Methylovirgula sp. 4M-Z18: one gene and its partner. Each later gene encodes a partner of the first gene's protein in a complex. Links are inferred from orthologs where the notes say so. Each region holds a gene or a part of one and is shown in the gene's direction. Other genes may lie near its edges. The genes, in order: secA and secY.

What was found.
Region 2: the proteins of secA (region 1) and secY are in contact, whole or in part, in a crystal structure (PDB 3DIN), measured with the Thermotoga maritima proteins. The link is inferred for Methylovirgula sp. 4M-Z18 from one-to-one orthologs. Residues at the interface, in WP_004082002.1 of Thermotoga maritima: Glu261, Ala262, Arg263, Lys300, Ala301, Arg302, Thr303, Ile304, Ile305, Leu323, Tyr324, Asp325, Pro326, Val329, Ser330, Tyr333, Ile336, Lys340, Phe345, Val349, Glu363, Phe364, Tyr374, Ser375, Gly376, Gly377, Glu393, Ile395, Thr482, Ser483; in WP_004081795.1 of Thermotoga maritima: Glu108, Gly109, Glu110, Glu111, Ala236, Glu237, Arg238, Arg239, Ile240, Thr241, Ile242, Gln243, Tyr244, Ala245, Arg246, Arg247, Val248, Thr249, Gly250, Arg251, Arg252, Val253, Tyr254, Gly256, Ala257, Ser258, Thr259, Tyr260, Leu261, Pro262.

What each region holds. Positions count from the first base shown.
Region 1 is NZ_CP149574.1:235,256-245,064, forward strand. Bases 3,181-6,609 are described here. They hold secA (preprotein translocase subunit SecA), read left to right. Parts: upstream 3,181-3,577; coding sequence 3,578-6,409; downstream 6,410-6,609. Other genes in these bases: V9T28_RS01020 (alkaline phosphatase family protein), read left to right, coding at 3,181-3,290. In the rest of the region: tRNA (guanosine(37)-N1)-methyltransferase TrmD, read right to left, coding at 1-219; ribosome maturation factor RimM, read right to left, coding at 324-857; V9T28_RS01015 (foldase protein PrsA), read right to left, coding at 854-1,735; more of V9T28_RS01020, read left to right, coding at 1,923-3,180; V9T28_RS01030 (hypothetical protein), read left to right, coding at 6,713-7,021; V9T28_RS01035 (L,D-transpeptidase family protein), read right to left, coding at 7,162-8,694; V9T28_RS01040 (acetyl-CoA carboxylase carboxyltransferase subunit alpha), read right to left, coding at 8,914-9,809. UniProt on the Escherichia coli protein: Required for protein export, interacts with the SecYEG preprotein conducting channel.
Region 2 is NZ_CP149574.1:2,522,599-2,528,209, reverse strand. The notes cover bases 2,554-5,484. They hold secY (preprotein translocase subunit SecY), read left to right. Parts: upstream 2,554-3,323; coding sequence 3,324-4,646; downstream 4,647-5,484. Other genes in these bases: rpsM (30S ribosomal protein S13), read left to right, coding at 5,405-5,484; V9T28_RS11665 (adenylate kinase), read left to right, coding at 4,643-5,233; rplO (50S ribosomal protein L15), read left to right, coding at 2,716-3,198; rpmD (50S ribosomal protein L30), read left to right, coding at 2,554-2,704. Outside these bases: rplE (50S ribosomal protein L5), read left to right, coding at 1-141; rpsN (30S ribosomal protein S14), read left to right, coding at 182-487; rpsH (30S ribosomal protein S8), read left to right, coding at 500-892; rplF (50S ribosomal protein L6), read left to right, coding at 913-1,446; rplR (50S ribosomal protein L18), read left to right, coding at 1,459-1,821; rpsE (30S ribosomal protein S5), read left to right, coding at 1,916-2,494; more of rpmD, read left to right, coding at 2,510-2,553; more of rpsM, read left to right, coding at 5,485-5,611. UniProt on the Escherichia coli protein: The central subunit of the protein translocation channel SecYEG. Consists of two halves formed by TMs 1-5 and 6-10.

The sequences.
Region 1 (9,809 bases):
CAGCACGTCGGCGCGGATCACCATGCCGGGCCCGCCGCCAGCCGGCGTATCGTCCACGGCGCGGTGACGGCCAAGGCCATGGTCGCGAATGTTGCGCGTTTCCAGCGACCAGAGCCCGCGCGCCAGCGCATCGCCGGAAAGCGATTGGCCAAGCGGTCCGGGAAACATGTCGGGATAGAGCGTGAAGAGCGTGACGGCCCAAGCCGGCGTATCCGTCATGTCGGCGCTCGCGGGGAGAGGATCGATCTGGTCATCTCCTGCGCATAGGCAATAAACGTCCAACAGGCAATCCGGCCGGCCTCGATACGATTTGCCGGCCCGCCTTATGAATGAGAGGCGTCAGGCTCCCCCGCAACCTCTTGCGGCAAGTTCAGGACGATCCTGCCCGCGTCGAGGTCGACGGAGCGGACAACTGCGTCCAGGAACGGCAGCAGCAGCGTGTCGCCGCCCGCCTCAGGTTTGATTTCGAGAATGTCGCCGGCGCCGTAATTCTGCACGGCGACGACCGTGCCGATCGCCGCGCCATCGTCCGTCACGGCTTTCAGGCCAACGAGATCGGAATAGTAATATTCACCCGCCTGCGCGGGCGGCAAAAGTTCGCGCGCCACCGTGAGGCCGGTGCCGTTGAGCGCCTCGGCGGCGGTGCGGTCGTTCACGTCCTTGATGCGGACGATGAACAGATCGTCCTTGAGCGGCCGGGCGCCGGCGATCTCGAACATCTGCGTGCCGCCTTCGGCCTGCAGCGGTCCATAAGTGGCGAAAGCGGCGGGATCAGCGGTGAAACTCTTCACCCTGACCTCGCCGCGAATGCCATGTGCCGCGCCGAAAGTGGCGACGAGAACGCGCGGGCGCGTCACGGCTTGGCGGGAGCCGCGGGGGCAGGGGCCGTATTGTCGGCCGGCGCGGGCGGAGCATCGAAACGTTCGACCTTGGCGTTCTTGCGCATGTCGGCAACGGCGTCCTGTTGCGCCTTTTGCGCGACATAGCGGGCGACCTGGTCCTTCACGTCCTCGAAGGCTGGGAACTTGGTCATCCGCTTGTCTTCGACCTTGATGATATGCCAGCCGAAGTTGCTGTGCACCGGCTCCGACACCTGCCCCTTGTCGAGCTTGAATGCCGCCTCGCCGAATTCCGGCACCATCTTATCCTTGGTGAACCAGCCAAGATCGCCGCCATTCCCGCTCGGGTCCTTGGACAGTTCGTCAGCGATCTTGGCGAAATCCTCGCCGGCCTGAATGCGCTTCAGCGCGGCCTTGGCTTCGTCCTCGGTGGCCACGAGAATGTGGCGCGCATGAATTTCTTCCTGCGGCTTCATCTTCGCGGCGGCCTCGTCATAGACTTTCTTCATCGCCTCGTCGGTAACGGCCGTCTTGGCAATGTCGGCCATCAATTTGTCGGTCAAAATCTTTTCCCGGTAATAAGCCAGCGCGCGGGCGAATTCCGGCGTGTCGCCGAGCTTTTGTTCCTCGGCCTTCTGCACCATGATTTTCGCGTCGATAAGGTATTCGAGCACGTATTTGTCTTTCTCGGCCCCATCCAGGCTCGAGGGCAGGCTGCTCCCCAGTTCCGTTTCGGCGGTCGCCACGTCCTCATCGGTGATCTCCACGCCATTCACTTTGGCCAACACTTTTGCCGAGGCGGGCGACAGGGTGCCAAAGGCCACGACGGCAAAAGCCGCACCGACGAGAATCTTACGGCTGGCGGACGTCATGAATGCGTTAGAAACTTGCGACATACGAACTAGCTCCAGGGTCGGCCGGCGTTTCGCGCCAGCAGCATGGGGGATCTTGAGTCGGCGCGTAAACTGACCGATTGACGGTTCTAGGGCAACCCGGAATACGTTAGATTCTTATGCCTCACGATTTTGGTTAAATTTTATCCACCATGCGCCCGTTCCTGGTCGCGGGCCGAAAGGACAGCCGATGAAAGTGACAAGACTTGCCGCTCTGTTTGGCCTCAGCTCCCTGCTCGCCTCGACGGCCCTGGCGCAGACCCCCGTCGCTCCCAAGCCGGGGATAGAGAAAGTTGGCCATATCATCGTCTTCTATCTGGAGAATCGCGCCTTCGACAATCTCTATGGTTTGTTTCCGGGCGCGAACGGCCTCGCCAATGCCGGCGCAGCGGCGACCCAGGTGGATAAAGACGGCAAGCCCTATGACAAATTGCCGCCGGTGCTCGATACGAGCACCAACCCGCCCAAGCCCGACCCGCGCTTTCCTGCCGATCTGCCCAACGGCCCCTTCAAGGTCAACGATATCGTCTCGGTGGAGGAAAAGACCGGCGATCTCGTCCACCGCTTCTATAATGAGCAATTGCAGATCGACGGCGGCAAGATGGACAAATATGTCGCCTATTCCGACGCCTCAAGTCTCGTCATGAATTATTACGACGGCTCGAAATTGCCGCTGTGGAATTATGCGAAGCAATATGTCCTGATGGACAATTTCTTCCACGCCGCCTTCGGCGGGTCGTTCCTGAACCATTTCTGGCTGGTCTGCGCCTGCTCGCCGCGCTGGGACAATGCGCCAGATAAATTCGTCGCCAAGCTCGACGACAAGGGCAACCTGATCTCGGACGGCCAGGTGACGCCCGACGGATACGCGGTCAATACCTCGTTCTCAGTCTACCAGCCGCATCCGGCGAAATTCGATGCCGACAAGAGCCAGTTGGTGCCGCCGCAGGACATGCCGAACATCGGCGACCGGCTGTCGGAAAAGAACGTGTCCTGGGCCTGGTATTCGGGTGGCTGGAACGACGCGGTGGCCGGCCATCCGGCGCCTTTGTTCCAGTTCCACCACCAGCCGTTCGCCTATTTCAAGAATTACGGTGACGGCACGCCGGGCCGCGCCGCCCATTTGAAGGATTACCTCGACCTGGTGAACGATATTCGCAACAATACCCTGCCGCAGGTTGTCTTTTATAAGCCGATCGGCGAACTGAACGAGCACAACGGCTATGCCAACGTGCTCGACGGTGACCAGCATGTCGTTGATTTGATCGAGAAAATCCAAGCGACCCCGGCTTGGAACGACAGCGTGATCATCGTCACCTATGACGAAAACGGCGGTCTTTGGGATCATGTCGCGCCGCCCAAGACCGACAAATGGGGCCCGGGCACGCGCATCCCGACCTTGCTGATTTCGCCGCTCGCCAAGAAAGGCTTCGTCGATCACACCGAATACGACACGACCTCGATCCTGAAACTGATCGAGACGCGGTACGGCCTGGTACCGCTCGGCACGCGCGACGCGGCGGTCAATGACATGACCAACGCGTTGGATTTGCAGTAATATTCTCGAACGACCCGCGGCCTTCGAGGCTCCCGGAGGACCACCGCCCCAAAAGCGGCGGTCCTTTTTGGCATTTCGCCCTTTGTCGTCTCCTCGCATTGACAAGGGAGGGGGGCAATCCTACATGTCACGCGGCATTTTGGCCGGCTTTTGCGGGTTTTCACGCTGAACGAGCGGGACCTGCGGGCTGTCCGTCCGTAGCAGGTTCGCCGAGACGGGGCGCGCCGGGAACCTGAACACCAGTTGCCCGGTTTTGCGGTTTTCTGGCGATATCGAAGGGTTTTTTGATGTTTGGCGCTCTGGCAAAGAAAATATTCGGCTCCGCAAACGACCGCCGCCTCAAAACCTACCGGCCGAAAGTCGCCGCCATTGCGGCGCTTGAGCCGGAAGTCTCGTCCCTGACCGACGAACAGCTCAAGGCGCGCACCCAAGAATTCCGCAACATGCTTGAGTCGGGCAAGACGCTCGACGACATTCTTGCCCCCGCTTTCGCAACCGTGCGCGAGGCGGCCAAGCGCACGCTCGGCCAGCGCCATTTCGATGTCCAGATGATCGGCGGCGTGGTGCTGCATGAAGGCGCGATCGCCGAAATGCGCACCGGTGAAGGCAAGACGCTGGTCGCGACCCTCGCGACCTATCTCAACGCCCTCAACGGCAAGGGCGTCCATGTGGTGACAGTCAACGACTACCTCGCTCGCCGCGACGCCGAATGGATGGGCCGGATCTACAATTTCCTCGGCCTCAGCGTCGGCGTCATCGTGCACGGGCTCGACGACGATCAGCGCCGCCAGGCCTATGCGGCCGACATCACCTACGGCACGAACAACGAATTCGGCTTCGACTATCTGCGCGACAACATGAAATACGAGTTGGCGCAGATGGTGCAGCGCGGCCACGCCTTCGCCATCGTCGACGAAGTGGACTCGATTCTGGTCGACGAAGCGCGCACGCCACTGATCATTTCCGGCCCGTCCGACGACAAGTCCGACCTGTACAATTCCATCGACAAGTTCATCCCGGTGCTGGTGAAGGAAGATTTCGAGATCGACGAAAAACAGCGCAGCGTCCATCTCACCGAGGTCGGCAACGAGCATATCGAACAATTGCTGCGCGAGGCGAATATCCTCACCGAGGGCTCGCTCTATGAGGCGGCGAATGCGACGCTCGTGCACCACGTGCAGCAGGCGCTGAAAGCGCACAAGTTGTTCCAACGCGACAAGGATTACATCGTCAAGGACGGCGAGGTGATCATCATCGACGAATTCTCCGGCCGCATGATGCGCGGACGTCGCTATTCGGAAGGCCTGCATCAGGCGCTGGAGGCCAAGGAACATGTGGCGGTGCAGCCAGAAAACGTGACGCTCGCCTCCATCACCTTCCAGAATTATTTCCGCCTCTACGCGAAGCTCGCCGGCATGACCGGTACGGCGGCGACGGAGGCCAATGAATTCGCCGAGATCTACAAGCTCGACGTGGTCGAAATCCCGACCAACCGGCCGGTGCAGCGCATCGACGAGCATGATGAAGTCTATCGCACCGAGAAGGAAAAGCTCAAAGCGATCGTCAAGGAAATCCAAGAGGCGGCCACCGAGATGCAGCCGATGCTCGTCGGCACGACGTCGATCGAGAAATCGGAAGCGCTGGCGGAATTCCTGAAGACGCAAGGCTTCAAGCAGATCGATTTCGAGCAGCCCGGCGCGATCGACAAGCTCTATGCCGGCGCACGGTCCGGCGTCTCGGCGAAGCAATTTGCCGTGCTGAACGCCCGTTTCCACGAGCAGGAAGCCTATATCGTGGCCGAAGCCGGCGTGCCGGGCGCAATCACGGTCGCTACCAATATGGCTGGCCGCGGCACCGACATTCAGCTCGGCGGCAACGTCGAGATGCGCATCGCCGCCGAATGTGCCGGCATCGAGGATCCGGCGGCGCGGCAGCAGAAAGAGCAGGCGATCCGCGCTGAAGTGGCCGGCTTCAAGGAAAAGGCGCTCGCCGCGGGCGGTCTCTATATCATTGGCACTGAGCGGCACGAGAGCCGCCGCATCGACAATCAGTTGCGCGGTCGCGGCGGCCGTCAGGGCGACCCCGGCCGCTCGAAATTCTTCCTGTCGCTGCAGGACGATCTGATGCGCATTTTCGGCTCCGAGCGCATGGATTCGATGCTGCAGAAATTCGGCTTGAAGGAAGACGAGCCTATCGTCCATCCCTGGATCAACAAGGCGCTGGAAAAGGCGCAGCAGAAAGTCGAAGCGCGCAACTTCGACATTCGCAAGAACATTCTCAAATACGACGACGTGATGAATGACCAGCGCAAGGTCATTTTCGAAGACCGCCGCAAGATGATGGCGCAGGACTCGCTCGAGGAGTCGGTGCACGACATGCGGCACGACGTCGTCGACGATTTGGTCATGAAACATATTCCCGAAGGCGCGTATCCGGATGCCTGGGACGTGACCGGTCTGCACGATCAGGTACGGAACTTCCTCAATCTCGACGTGCCGGTGGCCGATTGGGCCAAGGAAGAAGGCATTGCCGACGAGGAAATGATCGAGCGCCTGACCAAGTCGTCCGACGACGCCTATGCGGCACGGGTCGAGAAGAACACGCCGGACGTGATGCGCTATGTCGAGAAGCAGGTGATCCTGCAGGTGCTCGACCAATTATGGCGCGAGCATCTCATCACACTGGACCATTTGCGCCAGGTGATCGGCTGGCGTGGCCTCGCCCAGCGCGACCCGCTGAACGAATACAAGTCCGAAGCCTTCGAATTGTTCAAGAGCCTGATCGACCATTGGCATCAGACCGTGACGGGCCATCTGATGCGTGTCGAAGTGATGTTCCAGGCGCCGGAAAATTCCGCGCCGGCCATGGAGGCGCATCATTTCGACCCGCAGACCGGCGAGGATGACGAGCAGTTGGCGCGGCTCAATGCCAGTGTCGCGTCAAGCGATTTCTCGGCGCTCGCGGTTGCCGCGCCGGCGCTGGCAGGCGAATTTGCGCCCGCGCCGCCCGCCTTGCGCGATCCGGACGATCCGTCAAGCTGGGGCCGCGTCGGGCGCAACGAGCCTTGTCCCTGCGGTTCGGGCAAGAAGTTCAAACATTGTCACGGTGCGCTGGTTTAACCGGGGAGCTTATACCCAAGGTCGCTAGCGGCGACCTTTGGACCGCTCTTCATTATTTTTCGCTAGGGCCTTGAAAAGGTGAAAAATGAAGTAAGGAACCAACGGTCACCCTCGTGGCCGTTGGTATTAACCGTTTGTAATCCCTAACCTGTCTCTTTCTGTGGGATTGGTGCAAATACCCCAATCCCGCCATATTTCATTCAGGTTGGGTTCAGTGCGTCCGCTTAATATGGTGGCTAAGTTAGAGACTTGCGCGAACCTTCGGCACGTCTCGTGCAAGTTCTGAGAAATTGGAGACCCACTATGGCATTGACCCTCAAGAAGAGCCTCGCCGGCGGCCTTGCCGGTCTGACCTTGATCACCGCGCTGACCATGAGCGCAACGCCGGCGGCCGCTTGGTGGCGCCACGGCGGCTGGGGATGGGGTGGCCCGGCTATCGCTGCGGGCGTGCTCGGCGGGTTGGTCGTGGGTAGCGCCATTGCAAATTCGCGTCCCTATTATGGCCCCGGCCCTGGCTATTATTATGATGGCCCGTGCCATCCGGCCCGGACGCCAGTCTATGACGGCTATGGCAATTTCGCCGGCTATCGCGTGGTGCGCGTCTGCGAATGATCGCGATCGCCTAGCGCGATTGAAGAGCCCCGGCTTTGTCCGGGGTTTTTCTTTGTCTTGAACAACAGGATCCGCAAAACAAAAGCGCGGCTTCAGTCCCCTGAGGCCGCGCTCGCTTTATCGGATAATTGCCAAGACGCTTATTGCGCGTCCTGAGCGTTGAACCCCACGGCGACCGTCGGGGTGGTTGCGCCACCCGCGAGCATCTTGCCGGCGGGCTGCTTGCGCCGGGTCAGGCTGGCCTGCGGCTTGTCGGCCTGTGGCACCACTGCCGGCTTTTGCAGCTTGGGCTTCGCTTTGGCGACGGGCTTTGCGGCGAGTTGCGCGGTTTTGTGCGTGACGGTCGGCACGGGGGCTGTGGCCGGCGCCTCAGCCGTGGCTGCAGGCTGTTGCGCCGGAACCGGCAGGGCCGAGGTCGTGTCGTCGTTCAAGCCCAGCCAGCGCTTGTAGAAGGGTGTCTCAGCCTTGGCCGGCACCGTATCGACTGGGGCGTAGGCCGTCGCGCTCGCCATAACCGGCGCCTGGGCCGGAGCGGCCGGCGTCGTCGCCACGGCAACGACCGGGGTCGGAGCCGGGGCTGGGGCTGCAACCGAAGGAGTGGTGGGCTTGCCGCCGGTCTCCTTGGCGGCGATCACGGCATCGGTCTTGTTGGCGGCAACCTGCACGACGGGCGATTGCGGCTTACTGCTGTCATCCAGCACGATTTCGGTCGGTTCCGCGGCCAAAGCCTCGGTCCGGCTCACCTCCATGCCGTGATCCTGATGCAGGTCGCGGAAATAGGGGTTCTGGCCGCCGTCGGAATAGACGTACTCGACCGCCTTCACGCCGCGCTGCACGAGTTCGGCGACCTGCTGATCGTCGCGCGTGGCCTTGGCGGCAACCGCTGCTTCCTCTTCTTCATTGGTCCTCAAGTCCGGGCAGGGGCTACTGGCGTCCATGCCGCCGGCCGGGGTCGCGTCGAAGACGTAATGCTTGCCGCAGACGCCGACGCTCGGCTCCTGCTTCGTCACCTCAAAATGGTCGCTGCCGTTCTTGAGCTGCTTCCAGAAGGCGATATTCGGATCGCTACGGTGCTTGGCCAGATTTTCCGCCGACATGTGGAACGGATAGGATTGCATCTGCACGGCTTTCTGGCCGCCGTTGAAGCCCTCGCGCACGATGGCGTAAATCTCGCCGATCTGCCGGTCGGTCATCGAGAAGCAGCCCGCCGAGGAGCAGGCGCCGTGCACCATGATCAGGCCGCCCGAGGCGCCGTGCGCCCGGTCATAGGCATTGGGGTAGCCGACGTTGAACGACAGGTAGTAATTGGAATTGGGGTTCATCTGCCCAGGGGTGATCGTATAGAAGCCTTCCGGCACCTGACGGTCGCCCTCGCGGGTCTTGGGACCGAGCTGGCCGGACCAGCGGCACATTGGATAGGTCTTCAACAGCGTATATTGCCCGTCCGATTTCATCTTCCAGATTTCGAACTCCGCTTCCTGCTTATAGGTGCGGATCAGCACGGGGGCGTTCTGGTTCGTGCCTTTTTCGGACATGAGCTGCAGGGTTTCGGGCGAGATCGCTTTATAGGCGCGCCCATTCACATCGTCATCGTCGCAACCGGCAACAAGCGCCGAAAGGGACACAGCGACGAGAAGACCACCGAGCGTCCGCAAAAGGTTGGATGTCCGCATGACTTTATAAATCCCAAGCTCTTATTGTCCGTGCCCAGCATCGGGCCGGACATCTCGTTATGATTTATAGCTCACATGGTTACGCAGCCCTTACTGCGGCCGGACTCAATTTGGCGGCACGGTGAACAAACCGTTAAGGGATCGCGTAAAGCCCCACACTCTACTTATCGTTAATTTAGACGATTTTGCGGCGGATGTCTTCGGCAAAGGCCAGACTGCCTATTTTCTGCCCATTTTCAGGAATTTCTCGGCCCGCGCTTCGCGCAATTCTGCGGGCGGGAGATGGGCAAGATCGGCGAAAGCGCCCGAAATCGCCTTGCCGGTTGCGGCCAGCATGGCCTCGGGATCGCGGTGCGCGCCGCCGATCGGCTCCGGGATGATGGCGTCGATGATGCCGAATTTCAAAAGGTCCTGGGCGGTGATCTTCATATTGGTCGCGGCGTCCTGGGCCCGGGCGGAATCGCGCCACAGGATCGAGGCCGAGGCCTCGGGCGATGCCACCGTGTAGATGGCGTGTTCCAGCATCAGCACCTTGTTGCAGCTTGCGATGGCGATGGCGCCGCCCGAGCCGCCTTCGCCGATCACCACCGCGACATTGGGCACGTCCAGCATCAGACAGGCGTCGATGGAGCGGGCGATCGCCTCGGCCTGGCCGCGCTCCTCGGCATCGACACCCGGGAAGGCGCCCGCTGTGTCGACGAAGGAGAGAACCGGAATGCCGAACCGATTGGCGAGTTCCATCAAGCGGATAGCCTTGCGGTAGCCCTCCGGCCGGGCCATGCCGAAATTGTGCCGCAGGCGGCTTTCGGTGTCGTGGCCCTTCTCCTGGCCGATCACGCAGACCGATTGACCCGCGAACCGGCCGAAGCCGCCGATCACCGCCTCGTCCTCGGCAAAGGCACGGTCGCCGGCGAGCGGGGTGAAATCGCTGATCAGGCGGGCAAGGTAATTGGTGAAATGCGGCCGCTCCGGGTGGCGGGCAACTTGCGTCTTCTGCCAGGGGGTGAGCTGGGCATAGAGGTCCTTGAGGGCCTTGGCGTTTTTCGCTTCGAGCCGGGTCAGTTCCTCCCCGATCCCGACCGCCCCGCCCTTGGCCGCAACGGCGCGCAATTCAT
Region 2 (5,611 bases), 2.3 Mb from region 1 along the record:
GAGCACATCGTGTTCCCGGAAATCGACTACGACAAGGCTGAATCGATGCTGGGCATGGACATCGTGGTTTGCACGACGGCCAAGACCGACGACGAAGCCCGTGCGCTCCTGCGCGCGTTCAACTTCCCGTTCCGGCAGTGAGCGCCTGACGGCTCTCAAACGCGGACACCAGAGGTGACTCATGGCAAAAAAGAGTTCAATTGAAAAGAATCAACATCGCGCAAAGCTGGCGAAGAAGTTCGCCGCACGCCGCGCGAAGCTGAAGGCGATTGCCAACGACAAATCGCTCAGCATGGAAGAGCAGTTCAACGCGCGCCTCAAGCTCGCCGAACTGCCGCGCAACTCGGCGATCAATCGCGTGCGGAACCGCTGCGAAGTGACCGGCCGTCCGCGCGCCTACAACCGCAAGCTCAAGATGTCGCGTATCGCGCTGCGTGAATTGGGCAACAAGGGCCTGATTCCTGGCCTCGTCAAGTCGAGCTGGTAAGGAGCAGATGCGATGAACGATCCTTTGGGCGATATGCTCACCCGCATCCGCAATGCACAGATGCGCGGCAAGGGCAAGGTGGTAACCCCGGGCTCGCGCCTGCGTCAGAACGTTCTCGACGTTCTGCAGAGCGAGGGCTATATCCGTGGCTATTCCACGACTGAATACGGCAATGGCCGCACCGAGTTCGAAATCGAGCTAAAGTATCACGAGGGCGAACCCGTGATCCGCGAGATTTCGCGCGTCTCGAAGCCGGGCCGCCGCGTTTACGCGGCTGTCAGCGCAATGCCTCGCGTTGCCAACGGCCTCGGCATCACCATTGTCTCGACGCCGAAAGGCGTCATGGCCGATCACAACGCTCGCGAACAGAATGTTGGCGGCGAAGTGCTCTGCAAAGTGTTCTGAGCGAGAAAGGGGAAACAACCATGTCTCGTGTCGGTAAGAAGCCTGTTGCCATCCCGTCCGGCGTCACCGCAAAGGTCGACGGCCAGACGATTGCCCTCAAGGGCGGCAAGGGCGAACTCAAATTCGTCGTGCCGGACGACGTGTCGGTCTCGATGGAAGACGGTGCCGTTGCTGTGGCGCCGCGTTCCGAGACCAAGCGCGCCCGCGCCATGTGGGGCATGTCCCGCGCCCAGATCAACAATCTGGTGCGGGGTGTGACCACGGGTTTCGAAAAGAAGCTCGAAATCACCGGCGTCGGCTATAAGGCAGCGGTTGCAGGCAAGAACCTGCAGCTCTCGCTGGGCTATAGCCACGACATCAACTATCCGATCCCTGCTGGCGTCACGATCGTGACCCCGAAGCCGACTGAAATCACCATTTCCGGCATCGACAAGCAGCAGGTCGGGCAAGTTGCCGCCGAAATCCGCAGCTATCGCGGCCCCGAACCCTATAAGGGCAAGGGCGTCAAGTATGCAGGCGAATTCATCTTCCGCAAGGAAGGTAAGAAGAAGTAAGGAGCGGCCGCAATGGCTAAGGACAATCAAGCTACCGAGCGCCGCAAGGCGCGCGTGCGTCGCTCGATCCGGGCCCGTGCTTATGGCAAGCCACGGCTCTCGGTTTATCGGTCGGCAAATCAAATCTATGCGCAGATCATCGACGACGAGAAAGGCGCGACCATCGTTGCCGCTTCTTCGCTCGAGAAGGATCAGCGCACGAGCCTGAAGACGGGCGGCAATGTGGAAGCTGCCAAGGTCGTCGGCAAGCTCCTCGCGGAGCGCGCCGTCCAGGCCGGCATCAAGGACGTCGTGTTCGATCGCGGCGCCTATGTCTACCATGGGCGCGTCAAGGCGCTCGCCGAAGGCGCCCGCGAAGGCGGGTTGAACTTCTAAAAAAAACTAGGATTGCGGGCGGGACGTCCGCGGTCCTTTTATCGAAGCGAGCGGGCAGGGGTTTCCCACCCGCGTAAGTGACGGAAACAGTTAAATGGCACGTGAAGAACAAGGCGGCCGCGGCCGCTCTCGCGAGCGGGATCGCGAGGAAGTCGCGAGCGAGTTCGTGGACCGTCTGGTCCACATCAACCGCGTCGCAAAAGTTGTGAAGGGTGGTCGCCGTTTCGGCTTTGCCGCTCTGGTCGTGGTCGGTGATCAGAAAGGCCGCGTCGGCTTTGGTCACGGCAAGGCACGCGAAGTGCCGGAAGCCATCCGCAAGGCGACAGAAGCCGCCAAGCGCGCGCTCATCCGCGTGCCGCTGCGCGAAGGCCGCACCCTGCATCATGATGTCGCCGGCCGCCATGGCGCCGGCCGCGTGATCCTGCGCGCCGCTCCGGCCGGTACCGGCATCATCGCCGGCGGTCCGATGCGTGCCGTGTTCGAGACGCTCGGGATGCACGACGTCGTGGCGAAGAGCCAGGGCTCGTCCAACCCCTATAACATGGTGCGTGCGACCTTCGACGCTCTCAAGCAGGAAGATTCGCCCCGTACCGTTGCGGCTCGCCGCAATTTGAAGGTTTCCACGCTCCAGTCGCGCCGCCAGGGCGTCGATGCGGACGCGGTGGATGCGTGAGGGGAGGATTGATCCATGTCCAACACGCAAAAGACCATCACGCTGGAGCAATATGCGAGCCCGATCGGCCGTCCTGCTGACCAGCGCCAGACCCTGATCGGCCTCAAGCTCAACAAGCTGAACCGCCGTTCGACCCTGATCGACACCCCCGCCGTGCGCGGCATGGTCGCGAAAGTCGCGCACCTTGTCCGTGTCGTCGAAGGCCAGTGAGGAGATCATCGATGAAACTCAATGGCATTTCCGACAATCCCGGCTCGTCCAAGAAGCGCATGCGCATTGGCCGCGGTATCGGGTCCGGCAAGGGCAAGACCGGCGGCCGAGGTGTGAAGGGTCAGAAGGCCCGCACCGGCGTGCGCGTCAAGGGCTTCGAAGGCGGTCAGATGCCGCTGCATCGTCGTCTGCCGAAGCGTGGCTTCCACAACCTGTTCGCGCTCGACTACAATGAGGTCAATCTCGGCCGCATTCAGAGCGCGATCGAAGCTGGGAAGCTCGACGCTGCCTTGACCGTGACGCAGGAATCGCTGGTGGCTGCTGGCGTCTGCGCCAAGGCCCGCGACGGGGTGAAGATCCTCGGCCAGGGCGAGCTGAAGGCGAAGCTGGCGTTCGAAGTGGCTGCCGCTTCCAAGTCGGCTGTTGCAGCGATCGAGAAGGTTGGCGGCTCTGTCAAGCTTCTCGCGGAAGTTGCAGCACCCGCAGCGCAATAATGTCGTTGCGAGGGTGAAAATTTTCGCAGCATAACTTATATGAGCGGGGCGAGGGCTTGAGTGCCTCAGCCCCGTTTGCATGTAAAGACCTGGATTAGATGGCGGGAACCGCCAGGGAGCCTCATATGGCGTCGGCAGCCGAGCAGCTTGCAGCGAGCATCAACTGGAATTCTTTCTCGAAGGCTGAAGAGCTCAAAAAGCGAATTTGGTTCACGCTTGCCGCTCTGGTTATATACCGTCTCGGCTGTTACATTCCGCTTCCCGGCATCGATACCGCGAAATTCGCGTCGAGCTTTGCCAATCAGAGTGGCGGCATCCTTGGCATGTTCAACTTGCTGTCGGGCGGTGCGGTTCAGCGCATGGCGATTTTCGCGCTGAACATCATGCCTTACATTTCGTCGTCGATTATCATCCAATTGCTCACGACCGTGATCCCGACCCTCGAAAACCTCAAGAAGGAGGGGGAGCAGGGCCGCAAGGTGATGAACCAATACACCCGCTATCTGACCGTGGCCCTGGCGACCTTCCAGGCGGCGGGTATCGGCTATGGCCTGCAGCGCAACGGCATGGCGACGGATCCCGGCGTGTTCTTCATGATCTCGACGGTGCTCACCTTGGTCGGCGGCACGATGTTCATCGTCTGGCTCGGCGAGCAGATCACCTCGCGCGGCATCGGCAACGGCTCGTCCCTGATCATTTTTGCGGGCATCGCCGCGCAATTGCTGACGGCGGTGACGACGGCGCTGGACACCGGCGCCACCACCGGCAATTATTTCATCAGCTTCGTCGTCGTTGTGATGATGGTGGGCGTGATCTCCTTCATCGTGTACATGGAGCGGGCGCAGCGCCGCTTGCTGATTACCTATCCGAAGCGGCAGGAAGGCAACCGCGTCTATGAGGGACGCTCGTCGTTCCTGCCCTTGAAGCTGAACACCTCGGGCGTCATTCCGCCGATTTTCGCGTCCTCGCTCTTGCTGCTGCCAACGACAATTTCCGGTTTTGCCGGGAACAGCACCGGTTTTCTGGCGAATGTCCTCGTCTATATGGCGCCGGGGCGGCCGCTCTACGTGTTGCTGTACACGGCGATGATCGTCTTCTTCGCCTTCTTCTATACCGCGATCGTGTTCAACCCGGTCGAAACCGCCGACAATCTGAAAAAACAAGGTGGATTCGTGCCCGGGATTCGGCCGGGCGAGAGAACTGCTCAGTTTATCGACACGATTCTCACGCGTATTACCGTCTTGGGCGCGCTTTATCTGGCGCTCATCTGCATCATCCCTGACTTTGTGCTGAATTATTATAGCCTTCCGCGACTTTTCGGTGGAACATCGCTGCTGATTGTGGTCAGTGTCACGATGGATACGGTGGCCCAGGTACATGGCCACTTGCAGGCGCAGCAATATGCTGGTCTGTTGAAGCGGGCGAAGTTGCGGGGGAGGAAGAGATGAGATTGATCATACTGGGGCCGCCAGGCGCCGGTAAGGGCACACAATCGGTGCGCCTGGTTGAAAAATACCAGATTCCGCAACTCTCCACCGGCGATATGCTGCGCGCCGCCGTAAAGCACGAGACGCCGATCGGGCTGAAAGCCAAGGAAGTGATGGCTGCGGGCCACCTCGTATCGGACGAAATCGTGGTCGGCATTGTGGCCGACCGAATCGAAGAGCCGGATGCGCACAACGGATTCATCCTCGACGGCTTTCCGCGCACCGTCCCGCAGGCCGAGGCGCTGGACAAGATGCTCGCCTCGAAGAATGTGCAGTTGGATGCCGTGCTCGAATTGGTGATCGATCACGAGAAGCTGATGGCGCGTATTAAAAAGCGCGCCGCCGATATGGAAGCGGCGGGTCAGACGGTCCGCGCCGACGACAGGCCGGAGGCCTTGTTCAAGCGCCTCGAGGCCTATAACGCCTACACGGCCGCGGTCGGCCCTTATTACGAAAAGAAGGGACTTCTGCGCAAAGTGGACGGCATGCAGCCAATCGAGGCCGTCGCGGCCGCGATCGATAAGATTCTGGGTGAAGATAAGTCTTGACCTTGCCGCGGCGCCTCGCTAGAAGCGCCGCATTCCATTCGAGCATTGCTCCTTGCGGTTTCCCATTGAGGGCAACCCCAGGGAGTTTTCGTTCGTTTACGCCTGCAAGGGCCGGTCTCCACCGGACGCAGGTCAACTTGAGCGGTCCTCAGGACCCATATGGAGAGTAGAATGGCTCGTATAGCCGGTGTAAATATTCCGACCAACAAGCGCGTGGTCATCGCGCTGCAATACATCCACGGCATCGGCGCGAAGAAGGCCGAGGAAATCTGCGAAAAGGTGAAGATCCCGGCGGAGCGCCGTGTCAACCAGCTCTCGGACGCCGAAGTGCTGCAGATCCGCGAAACCATCGACCGCGATTACATCGTCGAAGGCGAT